3 regions of the Leisingera sp. F5 genome follow, and region 1 is predicted to be linked to each of the others. Evidence: riboswitches for the same ligand, from Rfam matches in the RefSeq annotation. Region 1 holds a riboswitch; each other region holds the start of a gene.

The links. Region 1 has a riboswitch for cobalamin ahead of A2I95_RS16555 (ABC transporter substrate-binding protein). Riboswitches for the same ligand answer to the same signal wherever they lie in the genome.
Region 2: another riboswitch for cobalamin. It lies ahead of A2I95_RS22890 (aromatic ring-hydroxylating dioxygenase subunit alpha); the one in region 1 lies ahead of A2I95_RS16555 (ABC transporter substrate-binding protein).
Region 3: another riboswitch for cobalamin. It lies ahead of A2I95_RS14950 (hypothetical protein); the one in region 1 lies ahead of A2I95_RS16555 (ABC transporter substrate-binding protein).

What each region holds. Positions count from the first base shown of each region.
Region 1 covers NZ_LUKH01000024.1:12,113-16,100, forward strand. The annotation lists gene A2I95_RS16545 (ABC transporter substrate-binding protein) at 95-1,042, opposite strand; gene A2I95_RS16550 (DeoR/GlpR family DNA-binding transcription regulator) at 1,251-2,030, shown strand; cobalamin riboswitch at 2,240-2,433, shown strand; gene A2I95_RS16555 (ABC transporter substrate-binding protein) at 2,575-3,585, shown strand; gene A2I95_RS16560 (iron ABC transporter permease) at 3,582-3,988, shown strand, end outside.
Region 2 covers NZ_LUKH01000062.1:48-4,035, forward strand. The annotation lists partial or broken gene A2I95_RS22885 (FAD-binding oxidoreductase) at 1-307, opposite strand, end outside; gene A2I95_RS22890 (aromatic ring-hydroxylating dioxygenase subunit alpha) at 312-1,547, opposite strand; cobalamin riboswitch at 1,653-1,852, opposite strand; gene A2I95_RS22895 (DUF1523 family protein) at 2,084-2,728, opposite strand; gene A2I95_RS22900 (hypothetical protein) at 2,739-3,005, opposite strand; gene A2I95_RS22905 (DUF6638 family protein) at 3,008-3,988, opposite strand, start outside.
Region 3 covers NZ_LUKH01000020.1:34,500-38,487, forward strand. The annotation lists gene A2I95_RS14940 (DNA polymerase III subunit gamma/tau) at 1-550, opposite strand, end outside; gene A2I95_RS14945 (protein-tyrosine phosphatase family protein) at 745-1,290, shown strand; gene A2I95_RS14950 (hypothetical protein) at 1,397-1,801, opposite strand; cobalamin riboswitch at 1,911-2,133, opposite strand; gene A2I95_RS14955 (TetR/AcrR family transcriptional regulator) at 2,152-2,742, opposite strand; gene A2I95_RS14960 (alpha/beta hydrolase) at 2,813-3,691, shown strand; gene A2I95_RS14965 (SRPBCC family protein) at 3,717-3,988, opposite strand, start outside.

The sequences.
Region 1 (3,988 bases):
TGGACCGGTCCGCAGAAAGCGGCCGGGTTGATTGACGGGACAGGAGAAAAGACCGGGGCTGCCGGAGAGCGTGCAGCAGCCCCGGGGAGTGAGATCAGTTGCCGATCCAGCCGGACCAGCGGTCCTTGTTTGCGGTCATCCATCCGGACACCACTGTATCGATATCGACGCCCTCCAGATCCGCCTTGCCGACCATGGCGCTCATCTCTTCGTTGGTAATCTGGTAGGACTGAACGATCTCATAGGCACCCGGCCATTTTTCCGGCAGTCCGGCCCAGGCCGCCTTCCAGATCGGGCCGCGCGGCTTGCCGCAGTCATAAGCCAGATCCGGGTTCACCCCCGCCGCAGGATCAGCGTAACATTCCGCGGAATAGGGCGGGAATTCCACGAACTCGCCGTCGTATTTGGCCGGCGCCCAGTGCGGCACATAAACCCACAGGACAATCGGATCCTGGCGCTGATAGGCGGATTCAAGTTCGGCAAACAGTGCCGCATCGGTGCCCGCATGCACAACTTCAAATTCCAGCTCTAGCGCCTCGACGCGTTCCTCGTCAAAGCCGCCCCAGGTGACCGGCCCGCCGACATAGCGCCCGTAGGGGGAGGTTTCAGCAGTTGCGAATTCCTCGGCGCAGTCTTTCAGCGCCTGCCAGTCGGGCAGGCCGGGGCAGCGGTCTTTCATATAGGCGGGGTACCACCATTCCTCGATCGCCATCAGCCCGGTTTCGCCGGCGTTGACCACCTTGCCCGAGGCAGTCGCGTCGTCCAGCGCCTCGCGTCCGGTGGTTTCCCAGATTTCCATCGCCAGATGCAGGTCCCCTGTCTTCAACCCGGCAAACTGGGCGATATAGTCTGCCTGGACGTATTCGACGTTGTATCCTGCCTCCTGCAGGATGCTGCCCATGATCTTGGTGTTGATCAGCTGGCCGGACCAGTCGTGCAGTGTCAGTCTGATGGGGTCGGAGGACTCGGCGGCCCAGGCGGATGGAGCGGAAACGGCGGCTGTCAGCGCCACGGCTCCCAAAGCGTTGAAGTTTCTCAGCATAAGGAATTCCCTGATATGTGGCATTTTGTGCGATTCTTGGCGTCGCGTGCTGAGATGGTGCTGCGGTTATGTCTGTCAGTCAATAAAAAACCACAATAAGCCACAATTGTCTCTGAATTAGGCGGTTTTTGAGCAAAAAATTGCGGCGCTAGAGGTCCGTGTGTTGTTTTTTGTGGCTTTCTGGCGTAGCAACGCAACAGGAGGCCAGATGACCAAAACCCGTAAGACCACCAACCAGCGTGAAGAGGAAATCCTGCGGGCGCTGCAGCAGGCAGGCGGATCCTGCAGGGTCAGCTATCTGGCTGGCAGGCTGGGTGTGTCCAATGAAACCATCCGGCGGAACATCCGCACGCTGGAGGATGCCCAGGCGGTCCGCAAGGTTCACGGCGGGGTGCATCTGGTTGAAGATGTGAACGAGCTGCCGCTGCAAAGCCGGATGGACACCCACGCCTCTGAAAAGCAGCGTCTGGCCATCGAGGTGGCCAAGACCATCAGCGACGGGGATTCGGTCTTTTTAGACGTTGGTTCCACCACAGCCTATGTGGCGCAGGAGCTGCAGCAGCGGTCAAACCTCTTTGTGGTGACCAACTCCGTGCTGGTGGCCCATGCGCTGGCATCGCGCAACAACAACCGGGTGTTTCTGGCCGGCGGCGAGCTGCGCCCGCATGACGGCGGCGCCTTCGGGGCCGAAGCGCTGGATCTGGTGCGGCGGCTGAACGTGCAGTTTGCCATCTTTTCGGCCGGGGCGATCAATGCCGAACTGGGTTTCATGCTGCATGACCTGGAAGAGGCAAATTTGGCCCGTGTCGCGGCGGCCAATGCGCAGGTCCGGATAGTCGTTGCCGATCATGACAAATTCAACAAGCGCGCGCCGGTGTCGATCGGCAAGGATACCAAATTCGAAGTCTTCTATACGGACGCGCAACCGCCGCAGGCCATCCTGGACATGCTCAAGGCGATGGATACCGATCTGATCGTGGTCGAATAACGGGACTGCGGGCTGTCTCCGGACAGTTTGCAGTCCCGCTTTTGCGGCTGCGGCTGATGGGTGTCCCAACCCTGAAACGGCTTCTTCTGGAATTTTCCATCTGTCCGTGCCTTTGGAAACCCTCCTACCTAGGCTGCTTGCCGCAGCTGTGCCCGGGCCGCAGAATTTCTGCTGCAGAATAACTTTTTCTTGCCGCAACGAAAGGGATGCGCTACCCGCGCTTTACCGGTCCCGAAAGGGCTAAGAGGGAATCCGCGGTGCCTGCCGGCGCCAAACGGAACTGCCCCCGCAACTGTAGGCGGCGAGAGCTGTGCCATGACGTCACTGGACCAAAACAGTCCGGGAAGACGGCACAGTCATTGACCCGCCAGTCAGGAGACCTGCCGGTGAAAACCGAAAAACACCGGGCGGGGTTGTCCGGGGAGGTTGCCGATAAGATGCGCCGCCGGTTTCCGGTGCCGCAAACGGGGGCAAGGACCTCTGCCTTACCGGTCAATGCCCTTTCACCCGTTCTCCGGTCATTGACACATGGAGATCGAATATCATGTTTTTGCGTTCCGGCCTGATCGGCCTTTCCTTCATCGCTGCTGCACAGGCTGCGGCGGCCGGTGAAACCTTTCCGCTGACCATTGAAAACTGCGGCCAGTCGATCACTTTCGAGGCGCCGGCAGCGTCTTCCGTAACGGTCGGCCAGGCGGCGACCGAAGTGCTTTACGCGCTGGGGCTGGGCGACAAGGTGCTGGGCACCTCGGTCTGGTTCAACGACGTGCTGCCCGAATACGCGGACCTGAATGCCAAGATCGACCGCCTGGCCGACAACGATCCGAGCTTTGAAAGCGTGGTTGCTAAGCGGCCCGGCCTGGTTGCGGCGCAGTACGAATGGCACGTTGGCCCCGAAGGCGTCGTGGCCAAACGTGAGCAGTTCCATGATCTGGGTATTCCGACCTATGTGATGCCCGCCGATTGCGTCGGTAAGGACAACACCACCGGCGGCGACGGAACCCGCACCCGGATGTTCACCACCGGCAGCCTGTATCAGGGCATCGAGGAGCTGGCGGCGATCTTTGGCGAAGCCGAAAAAGGCGCCGAATTGGTCGCCGACTACAAGGCCCGCGAGGCGGCAGCTGTTGCCAAGGCGCAGGAAGTCGCACTGGAAGATGCATCCGCCGTGTTCTGGTTCTCTTCGCCTGAAATGGAGAGCGATCCGTTTGTGGCAGGCGAGAAGGGCGCGCCGGGTTACATGATGCAGCAGCTGGGCCTGCGCAACGTCATCGAAACCGACGAGGAATGGCCGACTGTCGGCTGGGAGACCATCGCCAAAGCCAACCCCACAGTGATTGTGATTGCCCGCATGGACCGCCGCCGCTTTGCTGCGGATGACTATGAGAAAAAGCTGGAGTTCCTGCGCAGTGATCCGGTGGCCAGCCAGATGGATGCGGTCAAGAACAACCGCATCGTCGTGATGGACGCTCAGGCGATGGATGCCACCATCCGTGCCATTCCGGCGCTGGAGGAACTGGCTGCTGAACTCAGCGCGATCGGCAACAGCCAGTGAGCGCAGCCGCCGCAATCACATGGCAGGGCGTCAAGGGCGCGTGCCTGGCCTTGCCGGTGCTGGTTGCGGCGGTTCTGGCAGGCGCAATGATCGGGGAAACCGCGCTTGCGCCTGACCTTGTGCTGTCTGTTCTGGCCAACAAGCTGGCCGGGGCAGGGCTGCCGGTTGATCCGATAGATCAAGGCATTGTCTGGAGTTACCGGCTGCCGCGGGCGCTGGTGGCGGGGGCCTGCGGGGCGGCGCTGGCGGTGGCGGGTGTGGTGCTGCAGGCGCTGCTGCGCAATGCGCTGGCCGATCCATACATCCTCGGCATCTCTGCCGGCGCCTCCACCGGGGCGGTTGCAGTGACCATTGCTGGGCTGGGCGGCGGTGCGCTGTCGCTGTCCTTTGGCGCCTTCAATGG
Region 2 (3,988 bases), on a different contig from region 1:
TCAGGTGGTCCAGCATCCAGCGGGTGCCGATGCTGTCTCCTTGTGCCTTCACTGTCACCGAGATCGACAAAGGCCGCGACGGCGAGGAACTGATGGTATAGGTCCGCCAAACGGTCCCTTCCGGCACTGGCAGCTCCAGCGTCAGGAACTGGCCCGGCTGGTATTTGAACCACGCGCCCGACGGCGCGCGGAAGCTGAAAGTGGCGGTGTTTGGCGCTTCCGGCACAACCGAGACGCATTCCAGCATCTCGTCGTCCTTCCACGCCAGGGTTTCGTCCAGCGTCTCGAAATTAGCCTGCAGTCCCATGTGCTTACTCCGCCGCGATCAGGTGACGGCCGGTCAGCGCGCGGGTCAGGTGCTCGGCATACCAGTTGGAGAACTGGATGACGCCGCTTTCCTGCACCTCGGAATAGGGGCCGGGTTCATAGGCGGGGGAGTTGATGCCCTGCTGGTTGTCCTCGACCACGATGCGATCCTCGTCATTGGTCGCCATCCAGACCTCGGTCAGGCGTGTGATGTCATAGTCCTGACCCTCGACCGCATCCTTGTGCACCAGCCATTTGGTGGTGACTTCAGTCTCGGTCGGGCTGATCGGAGTGACCCGGAACACCAGCGAATGATCCGGCAGGAAGTGGTTCCAAGTGGTCGGATAGTGGAACTTCAAGAGCGTGCCGGCATCGGCAAAGGGCACCCGGCCCAGCGGTTTGGCGACTGCCGCCTTGCCATCCATGGTATAGCTTTCCGCGCCCTCGTTCAGCGGCATCCGTGCCAGCCGGTGCTGGCCGCGCGCGCCCATGCGGAACTGCGACGGAACCCCTGCGGCCTCAATGCGGTCGAAATGCTTTTGCAGATGCGGCGGGGTCTCACCGCCCTCAACACCAGTGACCGACGGATCTTCCGGGAAAGTCCGGCACAGCGACGGGTGGTTGCCTCCGCAGTGATAGCACTCACGGTTATTTTCCCAGACCAGCTTCCAGTTGCCATTCTCGATGATCGAGCTTTCAAAGGCCACCTTGGCATTGCCCAGATCATGCGGCGCCAGATAGGGACGGGCGACGTCGGCGAAAGCATCGAAATCCGGTGCTTCATCGGCCAGGCAGATATAGATCAGACCGGCCAGATCACGGCAGTGCACCGGCTTCAGCCCGTGTTTGGAGGCATCGAAATCCGGCCCCATGTCCCGCGCCCACAGCAGTTTGCCGTCCAGCTCGTAGGTCCACTGGTGGTAGGGGCAGACCAGTTTGGGCGAGTTGCCCTTCTTGGCCTTGCACACAACCGAGCCGCGGTGGCGGCAGGCGTTGTGGAAGGCGCGCACTTCGCCGTCGGTGCCGCGCACGATGATGACGTTATAGGCGCCGATCTGATGGGTGACATAGTTGCCCGGCTTCGGCACTTCGCAGGCGGGAATGGCAAACAGCCACTCGCGGTAGAAGATCTGCCGCATGTCCAGATCCAGCACACCCGGGTCGGTGTAGAACGCCTGTTCCATGGAATAGTTCTTCTGCCGGGCCACCAGTTTGGCCAGAATTTCGCTGTCCTGAAGCATCTGCTTCTCTCCTTTGCCGCAACCCCGCGGCGTGTTGGCTGGGTGCAGGCATGAGGAGAGAGATTGCAGGCCGCACGCCCGCAACCGCCCTGCCGCCGCCCGCGGTTGACGTTATCTTGGCAAGGCTGGTTTCCGGACTGTCCCGGGGCCTTAAGATGGCGGGGCATGGCACCTTCCCGAAGGCATTCCTTCAGTGGTCTTTACCAAGCCTAACCCGGGGTCACCGTTGCGGGGGCAGTGCCGGAATTTCACCAGCTTCCCAATTCTCCGCCCCAAAGGACGGCACCTTGCTAACCGCCAAATTGCCCTAAAAACTGCCGTCCTTCGGAAACAAAACCGACCCGGCGAAACCGGAATAAGACATGCAGGTTTTCTTCTGCCGCCACAGCCTCATGCGGCAGATTCTCATACCGGCATTCGCCAGCCTGTTTGCGGCAACCGCTTATCTTTCACACAGTTACCTGCGATTCGCCCGGCAACCCGATTCGGCCTCGTCGCCGCGATATGAAAAAGGCCGCCAAACCGGCGGCCCCTTGTCACTTGGATTTCCAGCTGTCCAGCCAGCGCCGGACGCGGCCCTTACGCTCGGCAATCGCATCGCCCGCGGCATACAGGCTGTCCTCGACATTCTCGACCATCGGGTCGATCCGGGACCGGCGGAACCGGCGCCAGCGCACATAGATAGCCCACATCACCGCCGCCAGCAGCACCAGGAAAATGATCGAGAACCAGTTCGTGGGCTTGTCCTCCGGCCCCGCAACCGGATTGATCGTCACTGCATTGGGGAAGACCGACAGGAATTCATTGCGCCAGCCGTAGTGCATGATGGCCACCCATTCCGGGCTGGCCTTGGTCGAGATGCTGTCATTCGCATCGGTGTACAGATTGGCGGTGTCGAACTTGAAATAGGGCGGCCAATTCCAGCCGGTATCCTCGTTGCGGTAAACCATGTTGCGCCCATTGGGGCGCACCGCCTGGATGAACTGCACATCGCGGTTGATCAGCTCCGCCGACTGGTCGTCCGGCTGCGACCAGAAGATCCGGGTCCAGTCGTTCAGCTCCTGCCGTTCTTCATAGGTGTTGACGATGCGCACCACGTCGTACTGCGGCAGCGTGTAATGCAGGAAGGCGCCGAACAGCACCCAGATGGTGATCAGGATAGCCCATTTGATGAAACGCATGCGTTACACCTCACATGAAGTTAATGACGTAGACCAGAAGCGCGATTGCCCCCAGCGGAATGATATAGACCAGCAGGATCAGCTTGCGCCGGAACGACCGGTCATACTGCCGCAGCCCCCGTTGGATGAAGGTGCTGCGGTCGCCGGTCAACCCCTTCTGTTTCCAGCGCCGTTTCAGTTTGGCCCGGCGCACCTCGCGCGAATAAAGCGAGACCGCACCATAGGTCACAGTCAGCACCACCAGAAGGATCAGGATCAGGCGGATGAAGCCGAACATCTCTAGCGCCCCCGCACCCGGTTCACGGCGCCCCAAGGACCAACCCGCTCGACCATTCCCTTGCGCTGGACCCGCGGCAGCGCGGGCGAGCGCCCCTCCATATCCGGCTCATGCCCGAACAGCGCGGCGCGCGCGCCGGCCTTGTCCACCGCATACTCCCGCGCCAGGAACTCAGCCGCATAGGCCTTTTTCGTCTCCGGCCAGCCCCGGTACTGGCGGTAGAATTCTTCTTTGTGGCAGATGAACATCTGGCGGAAGTCATGCGGGCACAGCTCCGCCAGCAGCATATTCACCAAGTCCCGCTGGGCAGTGTCCGACGCCCGCAAGGAATAGAAATAGGCCGGATGGTCCGAGCGGATCTTCGGCCATTTGCCGCCCCCCTCGGCCCAGCGCACAAGTGCTGCCAGCCCCTCGAACTCCTCCGGCAGCTCTTCGGCATGGCGCGCCGCCAGCCGCCGCAAATCGGACCGCGACAGCCCCGACAAGTCCCGCCCCTTCCCGGTCAGAACCGAGACCGCCAGGAACCCCATCTTCTGCCGCAGGATCGCGGCACCATCGACGCCGCGCGCGCGGATCACCGGCTCGGCCAGCCCGTTCAGATCCAGAAACTTGGCAATCGCATTGCGCTCGCTCAGATCAAACACATGGGTAAGCGGCACGTCCTCCGGCTTTGCCCCGCTGGCAATCACCGCCGGATGCTCTTGCCCCGGAAACACATAGAGGCCCCCGAAATGCGCGGTCCAGAAGTTCGACTGCGCGAACACCTCATGCTCCAGATGCACCGGGTTGCGGGTCACATCGCCGGTCTTCTCGGCGGTCGAGATCATCTCACCGATCAGCGCATCATCAAACCAGGCGTCCTCACCGGTCTTGAACCGTTCCACCAGTTCAGCCAGACGGTCCGCATGGCGCAGGGTGCCGCGGGTGGTATCCGCCTCGATCCGCACCTGCTGAATGTCGAACAGCTTAGCTGGGGTGGAGAC
Region 3 (3,988 bases), on a different contig from region 1:
TCACCGGCACTTTGCGGATCTCGGTGGTGGCGAAGATGAACTTCACATGCGCGGGCGGCTCCTCCAGCGTCTTCAAGAGCGCGTTGAAGGCGCTGGTCGACAGCATGTGGACTTCGTCGATGATGTAGATCTTGTAGCGGGCCGAAGCGGCGCGGTACTGCACGCTATCGATAATCTCGCGGATGTCGTTCACGCCGGTGCGCGAGGCCGCGTCCATCTCCATCACGTCGACATGGCGGCCTTCCATGATCGCAGTACAATGCTCGCATGTGCCGCAAGGGTCGGTGGTGGGGCCGCCCTGGCCGTCGGCGCCGATGCAGTTCATCCCCTTGGCGATGATCCGCGCGGTGGTGGTTTTACCGGTGCCGCGGATGCCGGTCATGATAAAGGCCTGGGCAATGCGGTCGGCGGCAAAGGCGTTTTTCAGCGTCCGCACCATGGCGTCCTGCCCCACCAGATCGGCAAAGGTCTCGGGCCGGTATTTGCGGGCCAGAACCTGGTATTGGGATTGGCCGGATGCGCCGGGGGTGCCGCTGGGGGTATCGTTCATGATGTCTCGTGCCGGATTCGGGATGCGGGGCGTCCGCGTTCCGCGCAGGGTATTGAAGCGCGCTGCATTCGTCCACCGGTGATAGGGCCGCCGCGGAGGCGCAAAAGGGCTTTGGGATTGCGCGCTTAACGCTTAGGCTGCAAAGGCAGGGGACTGCGGGGGAAATGCAGGAACGCAGCGGCTAAGGAGGCGGTATGCGATCTGAAGACATCCCGGAACTTGCGGCGCAGGACGGTGCAGCGTCGGCAGGTCTTACTATCCACGCGCTGTCAGCAGGCGGCGGCATTCTGGCGCTATGCCCGCTGCCCGGGGCGGGCGGCGATTACCGCGGCGACCTGATCCAGATCTATCAATGGAAGCCGGGGCTGGTGATCTCGATGACCACGGAGGCAGAGCACGCAGCCGCAGGCGTGCCGCGGCTGGGGATTGATGTTCAAAGCATGGCCTGCCGCTGGCTGCACCTGCCGGTGCCGGATTTCGGCGTCCCGCCGCCGGGCGTGGCAGCGAAATGGGCGGCTGCCAGCCGGTCTGCGCGCCAGGCATTGGGCGGCGGCGGCCGGGTTCTGGTGCATTGCAAGGGCGGCTGCGGGCGCTCCGGCATGGCGGTGCTGCGGCTGATGATCGAATGCGGCGAGGAACCGGCGCAGGCGCTGGCGCGGCTGCGCGCAGTGCGGCCCTGCGCGGTTGAAACTGAGGCGCAGCTGGACTGGGCCTGCGCGGGACAAATTTCAAAGCGCTGAAGGCAGCGCCTGACCCCGAGCGGATGCGAAGCGCCCTCCTGTTTGGCCAGCGGTAAACCTCTGGTGTGACGGGAAGGCGGGGCGTTTCAGTCTGTTGAGGTGCGTGTTACAGCGCCAGCATCTGTTCCGCCTGCAATGCCTCCGTGGTTTTCGGCAGCGCCTCCATCAGCGCGCAGGGGCGGGTGTCCAGCTTGGAGGCGGCAAACCCGGTGCCGTCGCGGCTGAGGATGGCATCGGCAAAGCGGTCCAGCCCGTCACGCGGCGCCTCTTCACCGACGCCGCAATAGAGCCGGATCCGGTCGTGGCTGGCGGCAAATTGCGCCGGGCAGTTGCGCGGGCAGCCGTCCAGAGCGGTGGTGCCGGTGATCTCGAAATCCTCTTGTGTCAGCGGCTTGGCCTTGGTCATCGCTTCGGCCAGTTTGGTGATCATCCGTTCCGCCGCGGGGCAGGGGCGCCCCAGGTATTTGCAATCTGTTGCCGCATAGAAATGCGTCTGGTCGGTCCACATCATATCTGCGCCCTCCGCGCGTGGCACGGGGGTCATGGGGACAAGAGCTCGGATGAAAGGCGGATCGAAGCCGCCGCAGCCATCAGACCCTGTCCGGACACCCCGCCCGGGTTCGAGTTACACGTCTGATGGCAGGTCTCCTGACTTGCGGGTCGTCGCTTTCCCGATCCTTCCCGGCCTTGTTACGGGCCAGTGGCTCTATCGGGGTCGCTCGCCGCTTACAGTTGCGGGGGCAGCCGCGGAATTGGCCTGTTTTTGCGCAGGCCGCACCGTGTTCCCTTTTCATCCCGGACACAAGATTCTGTGGCACGGGAACCATCACTACAAGCGGTAGCGGTTTCTTCCGCGAGTCGTCAATCGTTTTTCTGCATCTGCAAATACAGCCCGCGGATCACATCCGAGTCGCGCCGCACCCGTGCCAGCTGCCAGCCGCCCTGCAGCAGGATATAGAAATTCTCCGCCGCCGCGCGGGCTTCTTTTTCTGCCAGGCCCAAGCGCTGGCCATGGCGGGTGGTTTCAGTAATCCAGCCCTCGAACAGATGCGCGGCGTGCTGGTGGAAGGCGTCGTTTTCCGGCCCTTCGAACAGGGTGGCAGAAACCGGGCAGCCGCTCCATTTACCCTGTTTGTCGAACAGCTTGGCCAGCTTGTAGCAGACCGTCTTGGCACCCTCCCGGAAGGTTGGCGCCGGAGCAAAAGACGCCTCGATCAGCAGCAGCATCTGCCCTGACGCCCAGTCCGCCGCGGCCAGCGCAAGGTCGGATTTACCGTTTGGGAAATGGTGATAAAGCGAGCCCTTGGGTGCCCCTGCCTCTGCCAGCAGTTCCGCCAGCCCGGTGCCGCTGTAGCCCTTGTTGCGGAACAGGCCGGCAGCGGCGCGGATCAGCCGCTCGCGGGTCGGCGGCGGGCCGGTCCCGCCTGTCTCAGCTGTCGTTACGTCAGTCATGGCGGCAGCTTGACAGCATTAGACCGATTGGTCCAGACACGGGTTAGACCAATCGGTCTAGGAGGCTGCCATGCTGGACAAAAGTGCAGAACATACCGCGGTTATCCGCGAGGAAGCCCTGCGGTTTGCCTCGGGCGGCCACATGCTTGCGGGGCGGCTGTATCATCCGGCGGGGCAGGCGCGGGCGGCGGTGGTGCTGAATGGCGCAACCGGCGTGCCGCAGCGCTATTACCGGCATTTCGCGCGCTGGCTGGCAGCCGAGCAGCACGTGGCCTGCCTGACCTATGATTACCGGGATTTCGGAGACTCGGCGCAGGGACATCCGCGCCATTCCGATGCGACAATGGCCCAATGGACGCTGGAAGATCAGCCAGCTGCCCGGGTTGAAATGCAGCGGCACTATGCGGGCGTGCCGTTGTGGGTTATCGGCCACTCGCTGGGGGCAATGCTGATGCCCCTGCAGGATGGCCTGAAGGACGTCGCCCGCATGATCGTGGTTGCGGGCGGCTTGGTGCATCACCACGATCATCCCTGGCCCTACCGCGCGCTGGCGCTGGCTTTCTGGTTCGGCCATGTGCCGCCATTGGTCCGTGCCTTGGGCTATCTGCCCGGGCGCGCGGTGGGGTTCGGGGCCGATTTGCCCGCCGGGGTTTACTGGCAATGGCGGCGCTGGTGCACCACGCCCGGCAGCTACCTGCCGGAAACCGGCTCGGCTTTGCCGTTGCCCAAATGGGAAGACACCGGTGCGCCGGTGGATCTGTTTGCGATGGCGGATGACGATGTTGTGCCGCCAGCGGCCGTCTGGCGTTTGGGAGACGTCTTTGGCGGCAGCAGGCAGCGCCGGACGGTGCTGGTACCGCAGGAGACTGGTGTGCAGAAGATCGGCCACCTGGGCGCCTTTGCCCGCGCCAATGCAGCCCTGTGGCCGCGGCTGCTGCCGCAGCAATAGTGCGGCGCCCCGCCAAATCTTGGGGTCAGGCGGTGCGGTTCAGCCGTTCCTCGGTGATCCGGGCATAGTCGGCCAGCCGCAGCTTGAACCGGCGGGTGAGGTTGCTGCGGGCCAGTTTCAGCGATTGTACCAGCAGCCGGCCGGTCAGGGTGGTGGGGGTCAGTTTCAGCTGCACCGACATCCTGGTCCGCCGCGGCGACAGCGCCAGCAGCTCAACCTCCAATTGGCCGTCCAGGCCGCTGCCGCCGCCCGTCAGCGACAGCCCGGTGACCGGGGTATAGGACGCCAGCGTCAGCC